DNA from 2 places in the Janthinobacterium svalbardense genome. Region 2 is predicted to be linked to the other one. Evidence: predicted binding sites of a transcription regulator. Region 2 holds the regulator's gene; the other holds the start of a gene.
What was found. The regulator FliA, encoded in region 2, starts transcription of late flagellar genes. The targets are predictions, from matches to a motif close to CTAAAGTTTNNNNNNNNNNNGCCGNTA.
Positions count from the first base shown of each region.

Region 1: a site for FliA is predicted at 3,785-3,811, ahead of CNX70_RS07635 (flagellar protein FliT). Genes of this name have one in related genera too.

Region 1 covers NZ_CP023422.1:1,749,154-1,760,197, forward strand. The annotation lists gene CNX70_RS07620 (RNA-binding S4 domain-containing protein) at 8-229, opposite strand; gene fumC (class II fumarate hydratase) at 326-1,720, opposite strand; gene CNX70_RS07630 (type IV pilus assembly protein FimV) at 1,892-3,016, shown strand; gene CNX70_RS28065 (hypothetical protein) at 3,172-3,324, opposite strand; gene CNX70_RS07635 (flagellar protein FliT) at 3,445-3,741, opposite strand; gene CNX70_RS07640 (HDOD domain-containing protein) at 3,921-4,748, opposite strand; gene CNX70_RS07645 (M13 family metallopeptidase) at 4,900-6,963, shown strand; gene CNX70_RS07650 (class I SAM-dependent methyltransferase) at 7,031-7,681, shown strand; gene CNX70_RS07655 (CsbD family protein) at 7,846-8,031, shown strand; gene CNX70_RS07660 (S9 family peptidase) at 8,109-10,319, opposite strand; gene CNX70_RS07665 (MATE family efflux transporter) at 10,535-11,044, opposite strand, start outside.
Region 2 covers NZ_CP023422.1:5,251,326-5,262,369, forward strand. The annotation lists gene flgG (flagellar basal-body rod protein FlgG) at 1-701, opposite strand, end outside; gene CNX70_RS23380 (flagellar basal body rod protein FlgF) at 773-1,516, opposite strand; gene CNX70_RS23385 (flagellar hook protein FlgE) at 1,577-3,124, opposite strand; gene CNX70_RS23390 (flagellar hook assembly protein FlgD) at 3,179-3,877, opposite strand; gene flgC (flagellar basal body rod protein FlgC) at 3,893-4,294, opposite strand; gene flgB (flagellar basal body rod protein FlgB) at 4,297-4,749, opposite strand; gene flgA (flagellar basal body P-ring formation chaperone FlgA) at 4,941-5,636, shown strand; gene flgM (flagellar biosynthesis anti-sigma factor FlgM) at 5,747-6,055, shown strand; gene CNX70_RS23415 (flagella synthesis protein FlgN) at 6,064-6,531, shown strand; gene CNX70_RS23420 (hypothetical protein) at 6,582-7,442, opposite strand; gene CNX70_RS23425 (translation initiation factor Sui1) at 7,515-7,877, opposite strand; gene motD (flagellar motor protein MotD) at 7,926-8,714, opposite strand; gene CNX70_RS23435 (flagellar motor protein) at 8,720-9,466, opposite strand; gene CNX70_RS23440 (RNA polymerase sigma factor FliA) at 9,448-10,179, opposite strand; gene CNX70_RS23445 (MinD/ParA family ATP-binding protein) at 10,224-11,044, opposite strand, start outside.

The DNA.
Region 1 (11,044 bases), 2.8 Mb from region 2:
GCCGGAATCAGGCGGGAGCGACGACCGTGATACGGATATCGCCCACGCTGACGACCTGGCCCGCGCGGATCTTGGCGGTCTTGCGCAATTCCTTCTTGCCATCGACCTTCACCACGCCACTATCGACCATGACCTTGCCTGCGCCACCGCTGTCGCACAAGCCGACCAGCTTCAACAGCTGGTTCAGCTCGACGAACTCGGATGTTAAATCAAAGCTTACTTTTTGCATTGTATCCCTTATTGCAACGATGTGTTTTCAACACTGAAAGACAGTGTCAACTAAGGTCATAGTTTACATGAAGCGAGGGGGAATGCAGGCTGAGCCTTAACTTTTGTTGGGCTGCGTCATCTCCAGGGGCACGATCCACGCACTGAATTGCTCTTCCGTCACAAAGCCCAGGGCCAGTGCCGCTTGCTTCAGGGTCGTGCCTTCATGCTGGGCCTGCTTAGCGATTTGCGCCGCCTTGTCGTAGCCGATGTGGGGCGCCAGGGCCGTGACCAGCATCAGGGAACGTTCCATCAGTTCGGCGATGCGACCACGGTTCGGCGCGATGCCGTGCGCGCAATGCACGTCGAAGCTGCGCATGCCGTCGCCCAGCAGGCGCGCGCTTTGCAGGAAGTTGTGCGCAATCAAGGGCTTGAAGACGTTCAGCTCGAAATTGCCCGAGGCGCCGCCAACCGTGATGGCCACGTCGTTGCCGAACACCTGGCAGCACAGCATGGTCAGTGCTTCGCACTGGGTGGGATTGACCTTGCCCGGCATGATGGAACTGCCTGGCTCGTTTTCAGGGATGGTGATTTCACCGAGGCCGGAACGGGGACCGGACGCCATCCAGCGCACGTCGTTGGCGATTTTCATCAGCGCCGTGGCCAGGGTTTTCAGCGCGCCATGGGCGGCTACCAAGGCATCATGGGCGGCCAGGGCGGCAAACTTGTTGCTGGCCGTCTCGAATGGCTGGCCCGTCAGGCGCGCCAGTTCTGCGGCAATGCGGCCGGCAAATTCCACGTGGGCATTCAATCCCGTGCCCACGGCCGTGCCGCCGGCGGCCAGTTGCAGCAGCGGCGGCAGCGCTGCCGTGATGATGTGCTCGGCAAACTCCAGCTGCGCCACATAGCCGGAAAATTCCTGGCCCAGGGTCAAGGGCGTGGCATCCTGCAAATGCGTGCGACCGATCTTGACGATGTCGGCAAACTCCGTGGCTTTCGCGTCGAGCGTCGCGCGCAGCTGGCGCAGCGGCGGCAGGACCGTGTTGGCGACGCTCAGGGCGGCCGCCACATGGATGGCGGTGGGAACGATGTCGTTCGAGGACTGGCCCAGGTTGACGTCGTCGTTCGGGTGCAGCAGGCGCGCCTCTCCCCGCAAGCCGCCGATCAGCTCGGAACCGCGGTTGGCCAGCACTTCATTCATGTTCATATTGCTTTGCGTGCCAGAGCCCGTCTGCCAGACGGCCAGCGGGAATTCTGCGTCATGCTTGCCGGCCAGCACTTCGTCGGCCGCTTGCGTGATGGCGATGGCCTTCTTGCCATCCAATAGGCCCAGGTCCAGGTTGACGTGGGCGGCCGCGCGCTTGACGGTGGCCAGGGCGGCGATCAGTTCAGGCGGCATCTTTTCCGTGGAGATATGGAAGTGCTCAAGCGAGCGCTGTGTTTGCGCTCCCCAAAGCCGGTCGGCGGGTACGTCGATCGGGCCGAAACTGTCGCGTTCGATTCTGCTACTCATGGCATCCCTTTCATCGATGGAGGTGGATCGAGTGTACTCCAGACGTCAAAAAGACACAGGATGATGCTGTATTGCATCATTTTTGCCATGGCCCATCTATATTTTTGCGATTTCCTGCCGTTAAAGAGAGACGAGCTCCCCTTCCTATCTTGTTATCAAAGCGATCAGTCCATGCAAAGCAGCATTGTTCCTCGTTGGTCCCTGATCGCGTGCGCCGCCGCCAGCCTGGCCTTGCCGCCCGTGATGGCGGCCGAACTGGGCGAGATGGCGGTGCTGTCGCATGTGGGGCAGCCCTTGCTGGCCGAGATTGAATTGACGGCTCTGGCGCCCGAAGATGTCAACGGCGTAAGCGTGCGCCTGGCCTCGCCCGATGTGTACCGGGGCGGCGGCATCGGCATGGACCCGGCCTTGCAAACCTTGACGATCAGCCCGCTGGAGCGGGGTGGGCGGCAGTATGTGCGCGTGACTACCCGGCAAGCGATCCAGGCGGGGCATGTGCATTTGTATTTGTTACTGGGCAATGGTAGCGGCGCCCTCGTGCGCCTCGGTACGTTGTGGCTGACGCCGGCGCCACCTGTCACTGCCGCCGCCGCTGCCAGTGCGCCTGTCCGGCCCGTCATTCCGGCGCCCGTGCCTGTGCCGCTGCCGCGCGCTGCGCCCGGCGCGCCGCCGCCCGATGCCGCCGCGCTGGCAGCCCGCGCGCGCGCCGAGGGTCTGGTGCGTCCGAAGCGCGTGTTTGTGCCGCCGCGCGCCGCGCCCATGGCGGCTGCCCCGGCGCTGCGCCCACTGCCGTTGCGCCGCGCCAGGGCGCCCGTGGCCGCCTGCGCGCCCCAGGCGGATGCTGGGCAGGCGCAAGCGTGCGTGGCGCTGGATGAGAAAAACGCGGCCCTGAATGAAAAGCTTGGTGAATTGGAAGGCAAGATCGGCGCCTTGCAAAAAGCGCTGGCGCTGCCCGCCGCCGTTGGCGCCGTTCCGTCTGCCGCAGCGTCAGTCGTTGCGGAGGCGCCCCATGCCAAGCCTCAGCCCCTGCACGCGGCGCCGGCAGCCGACAAGGAAAAGAAAACGGGCGGCAACGGCTTGCTGTGGCTCGGTATCGGCACCCTGGCCTTCCTGTTGTTGACGGCGCTCATCGTGTATGTCGTGCGCAAGCGCAAGCAAGCGGCGGGGCCGGGCGCGCCGTCGAAGTACTGGGTCCTGCTGCGCAAGCCGTTCGGCCGCAAGAAAGAAGTGCCGGTGCTGACGGAGGCGGTGGGGGAGGACGTGGCCGACGCGGAAGCGGAGCCGTTCTCGCGTTAATGCTGCTGCAAGACCGCGCTAAAAATTTGATATAAAAAAAGATATTCAAAAAATACAGAAAGTACCTGGCTATCGTGTTGCCTATTTTTCAAAGATGGTGATATGATTAACTCAGTGGACTTGCTCTACGACAAAACAGTCCCAGCCTGTCGCAGTCACCAACGATAGTGTGGCGCGGCAAAACAGGTGTAGCGTTGCATAAACGCCTGGGTCTGGAAGCGGTTTGCGATGCCGACGATGTGCTCGCGAACGCCGGATGCAACCGGCAGCGAGGCGACGCCAGGAGATACCTGGGGTTCGCCTTCCAAATTTTCCCTCCTTGCTTTTTGAGTGCCGCAGATGGCGCGCTCCCCGGCACGGCGGCAGACGTAAAAAAAGCACCCGAGGGTGCTTTTATCGTTTCTGGCGTGGCAAGCTTGCATATTGAATTACATGCGAGCGTGCGATCCTGGCATGGAATTCGACAGCTGCGTCATCCACGGTTCCGTGATGGCGCGGATTTCGCGGTCATTCGCCAGGATTTGCTTGAGCAAGTCGATCTTGCGCAAACGCGAGGCGCCGACCTGGGCAGGCATGCTGCCCGTCAAGGTCGCGCTGGCGGCGCTGGCGCACTGGTTTTCCAGGGTATCGAGGCCATCCCAGTCGCTCGAACGTGCGGCCACGACCATTTTGTTGGTCATTCCTGCAATATTTTCATACATCGAGAGAACGTCGTTGGAGGTCATGAGCACACCCGTAACTAGTGAATGGATTACCGCTTGTCCAGATTAGCGGCAGGTTCAGCGGGAACTTGAGGGTGTTTTTGAAAAAAAAGTAAAAATAATGTGTATGGTTTTGGCTGGCCGCCGGAATCGCCCGCAAAACCCGCATGGATGCTGGGGTGACGATTCCGGCCGCGAGCGGTTTATTTGACGAGTTCTTCCAGCCCAGCGCTCAGTTCGGCAGGCGGCGGCATCTTGTCCACCAGCACCGAGGGCGGTAAACCCAGTGCTTCAGCCACGTCGCTGGGGTAGCAGGCGATGATTTCTTCATTGCTCAACTGGTTTTCATCGATGCGCGCGCGCCAGGCGGCCAGGTGCACGATGGCGGCCAGGCGGTTCAAGGGCGCTTTGGCCAGCGGATCTGGAAAGGCGGCGATGGCCTCGGCAAAGGTGGCGGGGAACTTCCAGCGGCGCGTCAGTTCTGCACCCACTTGCGCATAGTCATAGCCCAGCGACACCCGTTCCGCATCGAGCCGGCGCGCATCGAGCGGCGGCGCGATCTTGTCGAGCTGCATGGCTTGCTCGGGCATGGCGGCATGGATCACCAGTTGACCGATTGCATGCATCATGCCGACGGTGAACGCCAGGTCCTGGTTGTCGCCCGTCTGCCTGGCGATCCAGCGGGCCGACACGGCGCTGTGCAGGCTGTAGCGCCAGAACTGCGGCAGATCCAGGCCGGGCACGGTCTTGTAGCCGCTGACCAGGCCCGAGCTGATGACGAGGGTGCGCACGGTCACAAAACCGAGCATCAGCACGGCGTCTTCCACCGTGCCGACGCTGCGCGAGACGTGGTAATAGGCCGAGTTGGCCAGCCGCAGCAGCTTGGCGCTCAGCACCGGGTCCGCTCCCAGTTGGCGCGCGATGTCTTCGGTGGCAATGGCGGGGTTGTCGAAACTGCGCACCAGTTCATTGACGATCTTCGGGGCGACAGGCAGGGCGTGGGGTTGCTGGAACAGCGCTTCCAGTTGCATGGCAATCTCCTTTGGCGTACACGCGGCACGGGGTCGTGCAACTATAAGCCGATTTTTTGTCCGCATGAAAAAAAGTTTGGGGACGGTTTTTGGGCTCAAAAAAGGTATGATTTCAGGCTATGATTTTCTTGTTTTCATCGAAAGGATCGCCATGCACAGTTTGCGTTTTTCCTGGTCCCGGACGCCAGTCCAGGCTGCCATCGTCCTCGCCCTGGCCGGCGTCTCGCTGGCCGGTTTGCCGGCCCAGGCGCACGGCCAGGCCGCCGGCGCCACTGCCGCTGTCCCCGTCAAAGTCTTGCCTGGTGACGACTTCTATGACTACGTGAATGGCGACTGGCTGCGCAGCACGGAAATTCCCGCCGACCGCAGCAGCTGGGGCTCGTTCGCCATCCTTGCCAACGCGACCAACGAGCGCATCATCGGCCTCGTCGAAGGCCTGGCGGCGGCACCACAGGCGGATGCCTGCGCGCGTCAGGTCAGCGATTTTTACCGTTCCTGGATGGATGAAGCGGCTATCGAAGCGAAAGGCTGGGCGCCGATCAAGCCGTTGCTCAAGAAGATCGATGGCATACGTGACCAGGCAGGGCTGGCCCGTGCGCTGGGCGAGAGCTTGCGCGCCGATGTCGATCCGCTCAACGCCACCAATTTTCATACGGAAAACCTGTTCGGCCTGTGGGTGGCGCAAGACTTGAACGACACCACACGCAATGTGGCTTATCTGCTGCAGGGCGGGCTGGGCTTGCCGGACCGCGCCTTCTACCAGGGCGACAGCGCGCGCATGCAGGGCTTGCGCACGGGCTACCAGGCGCATATCGCCGCCATGCTCAAGCAGGCCGGCTACAGCGATGCGCCGGCCCGCGCCGCGCGCGTGTTTGCGCTGGAGCAGCAGATTGCCGCCAGTCACGCCAGCCGCGAAGATTCGGCCGATGTGGCCAAGGGCAATAACGCCTGGCGTGCCGCCGACTTCGCCAGCAAGGCGCCGGGCCTGGACTGGAAAGCCTTCTTCCAGGCGGCAGGGCTGAGCCAGCAGACGGATTTCATCGTCTGGCACCCGGCGGCCATGACGGGCAGCGCCGCGCTGGTGGCAAGCGTGCCGCTGGCCACGTGGAAGGATTTCCTGGCCTTCCACGCCATCAACCATTTCAGCACGATTCTGCCGAAGGCGGCCGCCGGGCAGCGCTTCGCCTTCTATGGCAGCACCCTGAGCGGCACGCCGCAGCAGTCGCCGCGCAGCAAGCGGGCGCTGGCGGCGACGAATGCGGCCTTGAGCGACGCCGTCGGCAAGCTGTACGTGGAACGTTACTTCCCGCCGGAATCGAAAGCCCGCGTGCAAGACATGGTGACGAATATCGTCGCCGCCTTCTCGCGCCGCATCGACAAGCTGGACTGGATGGCGCCCGCCACCAAGGCGCAGGCGCAGGAAAAACTCAAGACCCTGTACGTGGGCGTGGGCTATCCCGAGCGTTGGGACAGCTATGCGGGCTTGCGCGTGGTGCGCGGCGACGCGCTGGGCAATGTGCAGCGGGCGGAACAGTTTCATTACCGGCAGGAACTGGCCAAGCTGAGCCATTCCCCCGACCGCAAGGCCTGGGCCATGCCGGCACAGCTGGTCAACGCCGTCAACCTGCCGCTGCAAAATGCGTTGAACTTCCCTGCCGCCATCCTGCAGCCGCCATTCTTCGACCCGCAGGCGTCCGATGCGGCCAACTATGGCGGCATCGGCGCCACCATCGGCCACGAGATCAGCCACAGCTTCGACGACCAGGGCGCCCAGTTCGACGCCCAGGGCAAGCTGCGCGACTGGTGGACGCCGGCCGACCTGGCGCATTTCCAGTCGGCATCCCAGCAGCTGGTGGCGCAGTTCGCGGCCTACAAGCCGTTTCCCGACCTGGCCGTGAATGGCCAGCTGACACTCAGCGAAAACCTGGCCGACCTGGCCGGCGTGGCGGCCGCGCATGATGCGTTCACCCTGTCGCAACAGGGCAAGCCGGCGCAGGCGAACGCGGACCGCGATTTCTTCATCGGCTACGGCGTCAGCTGGCGCAGCAAGGCGCGCGAAGCGGCGGCGCGCCAGCAAATCCTCACGGATGGCCATGCGCCGGCGCAATACCGCGCCGCCACCGTGCGCAACCTCGACGCCTGGTACCCGGCCTTCGATGTCCAGCCGGGACAGCAGCTGTACCTGGCGCCGCAACAGCGTGTGCGCGTCTGGTAGACATGAGCGCTGCCGGACGGGGAGCCGGCCGGCAGCGTAAAATGCGCCCATCGATGACAGGAGCGCCATGAAGCCGACCCCGCAGCAAGATCAGCAAGACCCCATCCACGCCATCACGGGGCGCACCTTGGCCCATTACGATGCCAGCGCCGAGCAGTTTTTCGAAGGCACGCGCGAGCACGACGTCAGCCAGAACATCGCCGCGCTGCTGGCCGCCATCGGCCGGCCCGCGCCCCTGGACATTCTCGATCTGGGCTGCGGCCCCGGCCGCGACCTGAAGGCGTTCACGGCCATGGGCCATCACGCCACGGGCGTCGATGGCTGCCCGCGCTTCGTCGAGATGGCGCGTGCCTACAGCGGCTGCACCGTGTGGCAGCAGGATTTCGTCGACCTCGATCTGCCTGCCGCGCACTTCGACGGTGTGTTCGCCAATGCCGTGCTGTTCCACGTGCCCAGCGCGGCCTTGCCCGGCGTGCTGCGCGCCCTGTATGCCTGCTTGAAGCCCGGTGGCGTACTGTTCAGCTCGAATCCGCGCGGGCAGAACCAGGAAGGCTGGAATGGCGCGCGCTACGGCAGCTACCACGACGAAGCGACGTGGGCCGCGTACGTGCAGGCGGCCGGTTTTACCTTGATCGAGCAGTACTACCGTCCACCGGGCTTGCCGCGCGACCAGCAGCCGTGGCTGGCCACCGTATGGCGCAAGGATTTGGCGGCCTGATCGACGATGTTGGTACTGTGTTAGGAACCGTACAGAGCCTTTGATCGCCACTGCGTAGTATGGACACATCGACACGCAGCAAGCAGTTTGCAACAGCGTGTGAGCCGCAGTACCGGCCCTTGCGGGCTGGACAACAGATGTACCAACTACAGTGAGGATCCACCATGAACAAAGATCAAGTCGAAGGTAAACTGAAGGAAGTCGGCGGTAAAATCCAGGAAGCCGCTGGCAAAGTCGTCGGCAACGAAGAACAGCAAGCCAAGGGCCTGGCAAACCAGGTCGAAGGCAAAGTGCAGAAGAAGGTTGGCGATGTCAAGGATGCAGTAGAGACCATCACCCGCAAGCCTTAATTCTGGCAGCACGAATGTAAAAAAACCGCCGCCTGTCGCAAGACAGGCGGCGGTTTTTTATTGGATGCAGCGCAAGCTTACTGTGCTGGCTGCATCAGGTTCTGCTTGAAGAACATCTCAATTTTCCTGTACACGTGACGCTGGCCCGCGCGCGACGAGATGCCGTGTTTGGCGCCCGGATATGTCATCAGGTCGAACTGCACGCCGCGGTTCACCAGCGCGTCGATCAGGCGCGTGCTGTTGCTGAACAAGACGTTATCGTCGGCCATGCCGTGCACCAGCAGCAGCGGCGACTGCAAGCCGTCGAGGTGGGCGAACACCGTGCTGGCCTTGTAGCCATCCACGTTTTCCTTCGGCATGCCGAGGAATTGCTCCGTGTAGTGGGTGTCGTACAGCGACCAGTCGGTCACGGGCGCCACCGAGACGCCCATGGCGATCTTGTCGGATGCTGCCGACAGCAGGCGCAGGGTCATGAAACCGCCGTAGCTCCAGCCGAACACGCCAATGCGTTTCGCGTCGACGAAGCTTTGCTGGCCCAGCCAGGCTATGCCGACCAGTTGATCCGCCACTTCGGCCGCGCCAAGGTTATGGTAGATGGCGTCCGTGAAGGCGCGCTCGCGGCGCGACGATCCCCGGTTATCCAGGCGGAAGACGACAAAGCCTTGCTGCGCCATGTATTGGTCGAAGTTGTTGCCCCAGCGGCGAGCCACGTGCTGCGAGTGCGGGCCGCCATACGTCGACAGGTAGACGGGATAGCGTTTGGTCGCGTCGAAGTTTGACGGCTTGACGATCGAATAGTGCAAGGTCTGGCCATCGTTGGCTTTCAGGGTGCCGTACTCCGTCGGCAGGTGATCGGCCTTGTACTTGAAATACGGGTGGCTGGCGTTGAGCGCGTTTTCTTCCAGCCAGCCCACCATCGAACCGTCCGGGCGGCGGATGCTCACTTGCGGCGGCGTGGCCGGGTCCGAATACGTGTCGACGAAGACTTCACCATTGCGCGAGAACGTCGTGTCGTGCCAGCCATCGGCTTTCGTCACGCGCTGCGGCTTGCCGGCCGTGCTGCCGTCCAGGGCCAGGGCGTAGGTCTGCTTGTCGATCACGGCGTCGCGGTTCGATGAGACGAACACTTTGCCGTTTTTCTGGTTTACGGCCAGCACGCCGTTGATGCCCCACTCGCCGGAAGTGACCGGGTGCAGCAGCTTGCCGCTCATGTCGTATAAATACAGATGGTTGCGGCCCGTGCGCTCGGACGACCAGAGGAAGGTGCCGTTCGACAGGAAGCGCAGGTCGTCATGGATGCTGACCCAGGTCTTGGACGTTTCCGTCAGCAGGGTGCGCTGCGCCAGGGTGGCTGCATCGACAGCCACCAGATCGAGGGTCTTCTGGTCGCGCGACTGGCGCTGGTAGACCAGCGATTTGCTGTCAGCGCTCCAGTCGGCGCGTACCAGGTAGATGTCCGGGTTCGTGCCCAGGTTCACCTGGCGCTGCACGCCCGTCTCCGGCGAGACGATCAGCAGCTGCACCAGCGCGTTCGGATCGCCGGCGGCAGGGTAGCGCTGCTCGACGACGTCGGTGCGGTCGGCGAAGATTTCGAAGCGGCGCACGACGGGCACGGGCGCTTCGTCATAGCGTTTATAGGCGATGGCGGAATCGTCGGGCGCCCAGTAGTAGCCGGTGCGCTGGCCCATTTCTTCCTGCGCCACGAATTCGGCTTCGCCGTTGTGGATGGTGCCCTTGCCGTCGGTCGTCAGCTGGCGTTCCTGGCCCGTCTTGAGGTCGATCACATGGATGTTCTGGTCGCGCACAAACGAGACGTAGCGGCCTTTCGGCGAAATTTTCGGGTCCAGCACATTGCCCTTGGCGACCAGGCGCGCCTGGTCCGGGCGGGCCGCGTCGACCAGGTACAGATTGCCGGCCAGCGGCACCAGCAGCTGCTTGCCATCGGGCGACCAGCTGTAGCTGAGAATGCCGTTCAGGCTGGCCGTGCGCTCGCGTTCGCGGCGCGCCTGCTCTTCGGGCGAAATCGTTTCATTCGGCACCAGCGCCTTCGAGTCGACCAGGCGGTGCGTGCTCTTGTCCTTCAGCTTGAATTCCCACAGGTCGAGCTGGAACTGGTTGTCGGCGCGGCCGCGCAGGAACGTGACGCGCTCGCCGTCGGGCGAGACCTTCAGGTTGCGCACGCCGGGGCCGGCCAGCGCCGGATCGGCGTGGATGCGTTCCAGGGGCAGCTTTTCAGCCGATGCGGGAACGCTGGCCATCGCGGCCAGAAAACAAAGAATAAAACGCATGGGTGTCTCGGTGATGGTAAAGGGATGGTCAAGCAGATGCTTGACGGCAAACGATACCAGAGCACGGCGTTTAATGCGATAGGGCCAGCCACGGAATAATCCGGAAATTGCCTTCTTTACTTTGGTGTAAAGAGTGGACCAGCGGTGCTTTGTATGGCGAAGCAGTAAGGGCGGTACGCATAAATTGTGTGCCGCTCCGTGTTCAATGCACTGTTTCAATACGTCATGCGTAGGCGCTGCAGCGACAGCCGGTTCAAGTACCAGGTCAGCAGCACGGCGGCCACCGTCAAGCCCGTGACGAGGCCGATCCAGAAGCCGGCGGCGGCCATCGGTTCGGCCGGCGACCAGATGAAGCCTTGCGGCGCGAGGCCCAGCACATAGCCGATGGGCAGCGAGAAACCCCAGAACGCCAGCAGCTGGATCAGCATCGGCTGGCGCGTCACCTTGTAGCCGCGAATGGCGCAGGAAGTGGCCACCTGCGTGGCGTCGGACAGCTGGAACAGGGCGGCGAACAGCAGCAGCTGCGCGCACAGTTCCTGCACCTGTGGATCGGACGTATAGGCTTGCGCGATCTGGTGGCGGAAGACGGTGATGACGGTGGCCGAGACGATGGCCGCCGTCAGCGACATGGCCACGCCCACCCACGAAATGAAGCGGGCGCGGCGCAGATTGGCTTCGCCCACGGCATGGCCCACGCGCGTCACCAGGGCAATGCCGAAAGTGAG
Region 2 (11,044 bases):
ATCATGTTGACCATTTCCTCGGCCACGTTGACGTTCGAGCTCTCGATATAGCCCTGCATCAGCACGCCGGCACCATTCGTGCCCGGGGTGTTGGTTTGCGCCACGCCGGAGGCGCCCGTTTCCATGTACAGGTTTTCGCCCTTCGACTCCAGGCCGGCCGGATTGACGAAGGTGGTCAGCTGCAGCGAGCCGATCTGCGATGGCGCCACGGTATTGGGCAAGGTCACGGAGACGGTGCCGTCGCGCGCCACGGTCAGGCTCAGCGCATTCGTCGGCACGGTGATGGCGGGCTGGATGACGAAGCCTTCGGAGGTCACCAACTGGCCATTGGCATCCGTCTGGAAAGAGCCGTCGCGCGTATAGGCGGTGGCGCCATCAGGCAGCAGCACCTGGAAGAAACCGGTGCCGTTGACCATCACGTCGCGCGAATTGCCCGACGCCTGGGGATTGCCCTGGGTATGGATGCGTTCGGTAGCCACGGTGCGCACGCCCGTGCCGATCTGCAAGCCCGACGGCAGCTGGGTTTGCTGCGACGATTGCGCACCCGGCTGGCGCACATTTTGATACAGCAAGTCTTCAAACACGGCGCGCGACTTCTTGAAGCCCGTGGTGCTGACGTTGGCCAGGTTATTGGCGATCACGTCCATCTGCGTCTGCTGCGCTTCCAGGCCGGTCTTGGCTATCCAAAGGGAACGAATCATTTTTTTCTCCAATAACAGCGCTTGCCAGCCCTGTAGACTATTTCTATGTAACCATTATGCGACCGGCTCTATCAATTCAAAGCGAGGATCTGGGTGGCTTTCGCCGCGTTATTCTCGGCATTCTTCAACAAGCTCATTTGTGTTTCGAACTGGCGCGCCAGGGCGATCATGCTGACCATCGAGTCGACGGGGCTGACATTGCTGCCTTCGAGCGCGCCCGTCGTCAATTTGACGGCCTGGTCGGCCTGCGCCAGCGTGCCATCCTTCAGGCGGAACAGGCCGTCGTCGCCGCGCACCAGTTGCTGCTCGGGCGGGTTGACCAGCTTGATGCGTCCCAGCACCGTGGACGGGCCTGGCGGCACATCCGTGGAAATCGTGCCCACCGTGCCATCGCTGGCGATGGACACCGTCACGCCCGGCGGAATGGCCAGCGGACCCGTGTCGCCCTGCACCATCAAGCCCGATTGGGTCTGCAACATGCCGTTTTCATTGAGCTTGAAGGCGCCGTTGCGCGTATAGGCTTCGGAACCGTCGGCCGACTGCACCGCGATCCAGCCGCCATTTTCCACGGCCACATCGAGCGTGCGGCCCGTGTGCTGCATGGGTCCTTGCGTGAAATCGGAACCGACCGTCGAATCGACGACAAAGGCGCGCGTCGGCATCATGCCGTCCGCCACCACGGGCACGGCGCGAAACGAGTCGAGCTGGGCACGGAAACCCGTGCTGGTGGCGTTCGCCAGGTTATTCGCCGTGGTCGCCTGCTTGTCCAGGATGTGCTTGGCGCCCGAGCCGGCGGTGTAGATGAGACGGTCCATGTGTTTTCTCCGTGCAAAACGAAAGCCGGGAGCAGTCCGAAAGAACTGCTCCCCTTACTCTTAACGCAGGTTGACGAGTGTTTGCAAGACCGAATCCTGCGTCTTGATGGTCTGCGCATTCGCCTGGTAGGCGCGCTGGGCCGTGATCATGTTGACCAGCTCGGCCGTCAAGTCCACGTTCGACACTTCGACGGCCGAGGCGCGCAAGTCGCCCAAACCGGCCGAGCTCGGCTCACCCGTCATGGGGCTGCCCGAGGTCGAGCTTTCCGCCCAGGCATTGTTGCCCAGCGGCTCCAGGCCATTCGGATTGGAAAACTTGGTCAATACCACCTGGCCCAGGTCGCGTGTCTTGCCATTGTTGTACTGGCCCTGGATCACGCCATCGGTGCCCACGACGAAACGGCTCAGCTGACCGGCCGCATAACCATCGGCCACGGTACGCTTTTCGCTGGTGGACGAACTGAGCTGGGTGGAATTGGTGAAGTCGACCTTGATCGCCAGGTTCGCATTCGCGCCCGTGGCGGGGAAGACGGGCAGGTTGACCGTCACCGGCAAGGTTTGCGGCGGCGTCAGGCCCAGCATGGCGGCCTTGTCCAGGCTGCCGACGCTGTTGAACACCAGCGAGGCCGACCTCACGGCGGGCACTTCCGTCACGGCGGCGATATTCTTGTCGATCTGGTCTGGCGTCAGGCTGGAATTGATGCCGTTGGGCACGGCGCTGCCATAGGTGGCGCTGATGGCGGCCAGCTGGGCGGGGCTGGCACCGGCCGCGGCTGCGGCGGCGCTCACGGCGGCGCCGGCCGCATTGCCATAGGCGACGGCGGCAGCCGTGATGGCCGCCGGTACCAGCGGCACGGCCGTGACGGCGGACTGGTAGGCAGCGCGCGCGGCCAGAGAGGCGGCATCGGTCTGTGCCGCGGCAGCCACTTTCGCGCTGGTAATTTCCTTGCCGTCAGTAGCCGAGTAGACATCCCAGCTATTGGTGCCCGTCTTGACATAGAAATTGGACATGGTGTGGGCATTGCCCAGCGAATCAAAAACCGGTACGGGGAATTGCTTGGTCCACGACTTTTGCTCGCCCACGCTGAACGGCACCACGGTTGGCATGGCCGAGTTGGAATCGAGGTTGACCTGGGTATCGATCTTGGTGGTCGCCTGCGGCGCCATGTCGGACGGGTCGATCTGCAGCGGTACCACGGCGCCGGCCAGGATCTTGCCGTTCACGTCGGCCGGATAGCCCGTCAGCTGGGCTTTCTGGGCATTGATGATGAAGCCGCTCTTGTCGACCTGGAACTGGCCGTTGCGCGAATACTGGATGGCACCGTTCACGCTGGTGCGGAAGAAACCGCCGCCATTGATGGCGATGTCGAGCGGATTCGACGAGCTTTCCAGGTTACCCTGGTTGAACAGCTGCGCCACTTGCGACACGGCCACGCCGATGCCGGGCTGGTTGCCGCCCACGCCATACAGCGAGTTGGCATAGATGTCGGCAAACTGCGCCTGCGATTGCTTGAAACCCACGGTGGCCGAGTTGGCGATATTGTTGCCGATGACGTCCAGCGATTTGGCGGCGCCATTCAAGCCGCTCAGGCCTTGTTGGAAAGACATTGTGTTCTCCTGGTAGAAATTAGGGGTAGAGGGTCTACGCTACAAACGAGCGGCTTACAAAATCTGTTTCACATCGGCCATGGTGATGCTGCCCACGCCCGGCACGTTCAACTTCACGCCACCGGCGCCCGTCGACACGCTGGCGACCGAACCGAACATCAGCGCCGCTGCATCCGTGAGCTTGGCGCCGCCACGCGTCGCTTCCACCGAAAAGGTATACGCGCCGTCGGCCAGCACGACCGGCTTGCCATCCTTGTCGAGCTCGGCCGTGGAGCCGTTCCAGCCCAGCGGCAAGGTACCCGCATCCTGCGGGCCCAGGTCGATGGAATGGACTTCCTTGCCCGCGCTGTTGTAGATGATGACCTTGACGCTGTCGGCCGGCGTCGCCAGGTCCACGCCCAGCAGGGCCGCGCTCTTGCTCAGGGTGACGTTCTTGCCTGCCGTCAGCACGCCGTGGCCGATGATATTGGCCGCCTGCATGGATTCGGCCTGCTGGTAGCTGGTTTTCAGCGTTTCCAGCGTGGTATTGAGCTTGTTGACGCCCGTCACCGTGGACAGCTGGGCCAGCTGGCTCGTCAGCTGCGCATTGTCCAGCGGGTTCATCGGATCCTGATTTTGCAGCTGGGTCACCAGCAGGGTCAGGAATTTGTTCGTTTCTTCCTCGACGCTGCCCTTCGCGGCCGTCGTCTTCTTCGGATTCATCGTCGCCATCAAGTCGGTGACGGTGGCGGTGCTGGTATCGATGGTTGCCATAATGGTCAGTCAGCCTTATTGGCCGAGCGTAAGGGTTTTCAGGAGCAGCGACTTGGCTGCGTTCATGGTTTCCACATTGGTCTGGTACGAGCGCGAGGCCGACAGCATGTTGACCATCTCGTCGACCGTATTCACGTTGGGCATGGTGACGTAGCCCTTTTCGTCGGCCAGCGGGTTCTTCGGGTCGTAGACCAGCTTCATCGGCGACGGATCTTCGATCACCTTCTGCACCTTGACGGCCGTGGCGCCGTTGGCCATGGGCACGGCTTCGAACACCACCTGCTTGGCGCGGTAGGCTTCGCCCGTGGCGCTGGTGGCGCTGTCGGCATTGGCCAGGTTGCTGGCCACCGTGTTCAGGCGCTGCGCCTGGGCGCTCATGGCCGAACCGGAGACGTTAAAGATATTAAATAGCGACATGATTATTGTCCTCCCTGGATGGCCGTCAGCATGCCCTTGATCTGCGAGTTGAGGAACGTCACGGCCGCCTCGTAGCGGATGGCGTTGTCGGCAAAGGCATTGCGTTCAAGATCCATGTCCACCGTATTGCCGTCGACGGCGCCCTGGGCCGGCGCGCGGTACAGCAGCGGCGTGCCGTCGGGCAGGGTCTCGACCTTGCCGCCCGTGCTGCTCCCTGCTGCAGCGGCCACGCCCTTGCCCGGCAGATGCTGCGGCGCCGTGCCCTTCAGGGCCGGCGGCACGCCATCCTTGCGCGCCATCGCCCCCTTCAGCGCGCTGGCGAAATCGACATCGCGCGCCTTGTAGTTGGGCGTATCGGCATTCGCGATATTCGAGGCGAGCAATTCCTGGCGCGTCGAGCGCAGGCTCAGCGCCGTCTCGTTGAAGCGCATGTAATCGTCGAGTTTCCCTATCATGTCAGGCTCCGGAAAGATCTGCCACTGGCGCCTGAGATGGCGGAAGGATGGCGGTATAGTGATGACAGGAAACATAGTACGGTGCCCACCGGCAAGGCCATCGCCGGATCAGACCGTACTTTTACCCCTTAATCGGCGCTTCGATCAGAGCTGCGCACACTATCATGGCACTATTCCAGAGGCCTATCACCATGAAAACACCGCTCGCTTTCTTCTTCGTTCTTGCCGCCCTGCCAATATTGGCGCAGGCGCAAAACGCCGGCCGGCAGACGCCGGAAGCGCTACGCAACAGCGTGGAACAGTTCCTGCAAGTGCAAAGCAATGGCTTGCCAGGCAAGGTGACGGTCACCGTCGGCGCCGTCGATCCGCGCCTGAACCTGGCCGCCTGCCCCGCGCCGCAAGCGTTCATGGCGCCAGGCGCGCGTGCCTGGGGCAAGACTACCGTGGGCGTGCGCTGCACGGCACCCTCCAACTGGACCATTTATTTGCAGGCCAACGTGGCCGTCGTGGGCGACTACGTGGCCAGCGCCGTGCCGCTGGCACAAGGGCAAGCCATCGACGCCAGCCAGCTGGTGACGATGCAGGGCGACCTGGCGGCATTGCCTGCAGGCATCGCCACCGACATGGCCCAGGTGGTGGGCGCCAGCACGAATATTTCCTTGCCACCAGGCACGCCGATGCGCCTCGATACCCTGCGCCGCAAACCGGTGGTCATGCAAGGCCAGCTGGTGCGCGTCGTTTCAAGTGGCAACGGTTTCCAGGTGGCATCAGAAGGACGCGCCATCGGCAGCGCCGGCGATGGCCAGACGGTGCAGGTACGCACGCAGAGCGGGCAGCAGATCAGCGGCGTGGCGCGCGCGGGTGGCATGGTGGAGGTCGCCTTTTAACGCGGATAGATAGCGATATTGTAGTCTGGCGCACTAAAGTTCCTGGATAAGATGCCGATAAGAAGTCATATCCCGGAGTTTTTTGACTTCGACCAGACGAGGATCACGCTGTGAAAATTACCGATAACACCATTAAAAGCAATCCCGGCCTGCCGGTGGCGCCCGCGAATACCTCCGGCGCCCGGAATGCCGAGAAAGCCCAGGCAACACCGACGACGTCGGACAATGTACGCCTGTCGCCGCAAGGACAGGCATTAGCGGCCAGTGCAACTGCCGGCAGCGGCGCCGTGTTCGACACGAAAAAAGTCGAACGCATCAAACTGGCGATCGCCGACGGCCAGTTCCAGGTCAACTCTGAAAAAGTGGCGGACGGTCTCCTCGACACAGTCAAGGACTTGCTGCACTCACGAAATAGATAGGTTCCCTCATGCAATCAGTGACTCCGTTTTCCAGCCTGCGCGACGAGCAACAGCTCATGACCACATTGCTGGCATTGATGAAAGAAGAACAGCGGCATCTGGTTGCGGCTGACATCGATGCAATCACGGAGCTCACGGTGCGCAAGACGGCACTCGTCGGACAATTGAGCCAACTGGCGGCGCAACGCCACCAGGCGCTGGCGGCAGCCGGTTTCACGGCCGCCGAAGCGGGCATGGAAGACTGGCTGATCAGCGCCAGCGAAGCCGAAGCGGCGCCCCTGTGGAAAGCCCTGCTCGACACCACGCGCGAAGCGAAAGAACAGAACCGGCTTAACAGCCTGCTGGTCAACAAGCACATGCTGCACACGCAAGGCGCCCTGAACGCCATGCGCCCCACGGCCCAGAGCGGCAATTTCTACGGCCCCAGCGGCCAACCGACGACGAACACGGCCAGCCGGCGCGTCGTCATCGGCTAAGTCCCTTATTTAGAGCCTATCCCCCGGCAAGGCGCAGCGGCTTTGCCAGCTCAGCCGTGCCCGGGACGCCCCGTATGCTGGCGAAATTTCGCCGCGATGGCTTGCCCCTTCGCTGCGGCGGCAGCCTGCTGCGCCGGGGTCAGCTCATCCTGCAGCCAGTGCCAGTATTCATCCTGATACGGATTGGTGACGCCGGGAGCGAGGATGTCGTCGTAGACGAGGCGCAGGGCCAGCAGGTAGCCATACGCTTGCGGCGCATCTTTCTGCACCATCTCGCCATCGCGCAGGTAGGTCATCATCAGGGTCGCCACGCTGGAGAGTTCAGCTTCATCCGCCTGCGCCGTCAGCTGGGCGATGGCTTGCCGCTTCCATGCCTGCACCAGCGGATCGTCGGGACGGTTGCGCAACGCGCTGCGGTCGCCGAACGGCCCTTCCGACAGGAACAGGGTGGCGGCGCCCGGCACGCCCGCCTTCGCGGCAGTGGCCAGGTAGCCGAGACGGTCGTCGCGCTGGCGCTGCGTCAGGCCCGCGCACAGCTGCTGCTGGGCGGCTTTTTCTTCTGCCGTCATCTCGCGGCCCAGCTCGAATTCCAGCCCCGGCAAGCGGCTTTCGCGCTGGAAGACGATGCAGTCGTCGAGCAGGTTGTAGGCCGCATACGCGTCTTCCGGCCTGCCGCTGGCGGCCAGGCGTTCGAGCCGCTGCACCAGGGAAACGACAACGGACGCGTCAGCCGCAGGGACGGAAGCATCGATATGCAAATACGATTCCAGGCTGCGCCCCGCTGGTGCGCTGGCGGCAGCGATAGCCACAGATTCCGGCGCGCCGCCGTCGGGTGCGGGCCAGTACGCCAGCGCCAGTGCTGCCGCGATGGCAGCGGCGATGGCGATGCCGGTGAGCTTGATATTCATCATGAGTGGCGTGCGTGGACTGGAAGCGCACGTTACCACAGGTGCGCGGCGGCATGCCGCACGCGGCGCGGGCGATCAGCCGCCGGCTTTTTTCGCCTGATGGCCCAGTTTGGCCAGCGCAGCCACGATGGTGTCCACGTGGTCGCCCTGCACTTCGATCACGCCATCCTTGACGGTGCCGCCCGAGCCGCACTGCGTGCGCAGCTGCTTGCCCAGCAGGGCCAGCGCGATGGCGTCCAGCGCCAGGCCTTTCACCACGCTGACGCTCTTGCCGCCGCGGCCCTTGGTCTGGCGCGACACGCGCACCACGCCATCGCCCGCAGGCGCCACCTTGGCCTGCGCCTTGCACGCGCATTGCGCCAGCGGCAGGCGGCAGGCGGGACACATGCGGCCCGTTTCAGTGGAATACACGAGACCGCCCAGGGAACTGCTTTTCATGATGGAGAGATAAAAAGGGAGAAGGCGCGATTGTACCAAGCGCCGGGTTCAGTTGGCGGGAGCAGGTGCCGGTGCGACGGGCGGCGTCGGCACTTCCGTCACCGTCTCGGGGATGCCCGACAAAATCGTCACGGCGACCCTGCGGTTGCGCGCGCGCCCTTCCGGCGTTGCGTTCGGCGCCACGGGGATGTTGTCGGCGTGGCCCACGGCCGTCAGGCGCGACGCTTGCACGCCGCTGGCGATGAACAGGCGCACCACGGCGCTGGCGCGCGCGGCCGACAATTCCCAGTTCGAGGCAAAGGTCGAATTGCTGATCGGCTGCACATCCGTATGTCCTTCTACCTGCACGTCGTGCGTGTCATCCTTGAGCAGCACGGCCACGGCGCGCAAGGCCTGGTCCGACTCCATCGTCAGCCCTGCGGCGCCCGGATCGAACAGCACGCTGGCATTGATTTCCACGCTCACGCCGCGGCTCGTCTGCGTGACCCGCACCTTGCCTTCCTTGACCAGCGGCGCCAGCGTGGACGTCAGGTCCTGCGCCAGGCGCGTCATGTGTTCGCGCTCGCGGCGGATGGCTTCCGTGCGGCGTTTCAGGGCGGGGTTCGGCAGCGCAATGGCTTGCGGCGCTTCCATGATGATGGGCGGCGCGCCCTTTTCCAGGCTGAAGGCCTGGCCGATGGCATTCTGGAAGACGCGGTACTTGCCTTCGTTGACTTGCGAAATCGCGTACATGACGACGAAAAAGGCGAACAGCAAGGTGATGAAGTCGGCGTACGAGATCAGCCAGCGGTCCTGGTTGTCCGGCTCCTCGTCATACTTCCTGCGCGCGCGCCGCATCATGCTCAGTGCTCGTGCAGCAGGCTGGCCACGCGCTCTTCGATGATGCGCGTGTGGTCGCCCGTGGCGATGTCGTACAGCACGGCGGCCGTGATTTCATACTGCAGTACGCGGCGCGAAACGATGGCCTTGAGTTTGTTCGCCACCGGCAGGAACAGCAGATTGGCCAGGCCGACGCCATAAATCGTCGAGACAAACGCCACGGCGATGCCGCTGCCCAGCTTACTCGGGTCGGTGAGGTTTTCCATCACGTGGATCAGGCCCAGCACGGCGCCCAGGATGCCGATGGTGGGCGAATAGCCGGCCGCCGATTCCCACACCTTGACGGCCTGGCGTTCGGCCATCTCGTAGGCGGAGATTTCCACGTCGAGCAACTGGCGCAGCTTGTCGGGCGCGATGCCGTCGACGATCATGCGCAAGCCCTTGGCATTGAAGCGGTCGGCCGTGTTTTCCATCAGGCGTTCGAGCGCCAGCGGGCCGTCGCGGCGCGCCGTCAAACTCCATTGCCCGATGTCGCGCGCCAGCGCGGCACGCGTGTCGGCTGGCGGCAGGAAGACCCAGCGCAGCATTTCCAGGCCGCGCACGAAGGTGCGCAGCCGCGTTTGCAGCAGCACGGCGCCGAAGGTGCCAATGACCACGATGGCAAAGGCGGCCGGCTGCAGCAGGGAGGCCATCTTGCCGCCTTCCAGTGCCTGGCCGACCAGCAGGCCGGCCAGCGCCAGCGCCAGCCCGATTACGCTGGACCAGTCCACGCCAGCTCCCTCAAGGTTGCCCGCAGGCGCGCGACGGCCTGGGTATGCAGCTGCGAGACGCGCGATTCGGACACGCCCATCACCGCGCCGATCTCCTTCAGGTTCAGCTCTTCTTCGTAGTACAGGCCCATGAGCATTTTCTCGCGTGGCGGCAGCGCGTCGATGGCATCGATCACGGATTGCCGGAAATCGGTATCGAGCAGGGACCGCAAGGGGTCGCTGTTCTCGTCCACGCAATGGCGGTCGAGAAAGCTGTCATTGCCGTCCGGGTCATGAAAGTCTTCGTAGTACAGCAACTGGTGGCCGCCGCCGTCGCCCAGCATTTCCTGGTAGTCGACCAGCGACATTTTCAGCAATTTTGCCACTTCCGACTCCGTCGGCGGGTGTCCCAGGCGCTGCTGCAAAATGCTCATCGCCTCTTCGATCTTGCGCATGTTCTGGCGCATGCTGCGCGGCAGCCAGTCGCTGGTGCGCAATTCGTCGAGCATGGCGCCGCGGATACGCAGCACGGCATACGTCTCGAACTGTGCGCCATGCGTCTCTTCATAGCGGCTGATGGCGTCGAGCAGGCCGATCATGCCGGCCTGGATCAGGTCATCGACCTCGACCGAAGGCGGCAATTTCGCCTTCATATGGTGCGCCAGACGCTTCACCAGCGGAATGTGCTCCGTCAGCAAATAGTCCTTGTTCGATTTCCCTTTGACCGTGTACATAGGCTGCTTATTGTTTTAACTGCTATCGTGTGCTGATGATGGATTCAGACGCTGAACTGGTGCGGGCTCCCCGTCTGGTACAAGGTGCCACCGAGCACCGGCGCCGCCGAACGGGCCAGCCGCTCGGCCAGTCCGCGAAACGCCACCGAGGCTCCCGCCAGCGGAAAGGCATCGACCACGCTGCGGCCCAGACGCGCCGCGCGGTGCAGATACTCATCGGCAGGTACCGACCCCATCGAGGTCAGTTTCACGGCCAGGTAGCGGCTCGCCGCCTGCGCCATATTATCGTATACCACTTTTGCCTCGGATTCGGAAGCGCCGGTGACGAGAATGCCGAACGGACGACGTCCCAGCTCCTGGCTCAGGCGCTTGATCAGGCAGTACGCGGCCTTGATCGAGGTGGCACTGGTCGACACTTGCACCACGATATCGGACGAGGCCATCAGCGGCACGGGGAAGCATGCACCCGCGTCGGCCATGATGCCGTCGACCAGCACGATGCCGCTCTGGCGCGCCAGCACCTCGAAGGTCTTGCCAAGGCGGCGCAGTTCTTCCTCGCCCGCATAGTCCATGCTGTCCATCAGGTGGTTGCGCGCGCCCAGGCTGGCCACGCCGAAGCCTTGCGGCACCTGGTGGATGACCTGGTTCAAGGCGCACTGCTGGCGCGCCACGTCGCGCAGGCTGGCACCGTGCGCCAGTCCCAGGCGCGCGGCGACGCCGTCGCTGCCGCCGCTGGCGTCGAGCAGCAGCACGTCATTGCCGCCGTAGACCAGCGAGGCGCCCAGGTTGACCAGCATGGCGCCCTTGTCGTCCTGCGGCGTGGCCGATAAAAATGTCATGACGCGCGGCTGCGGGCCAGCCAGCA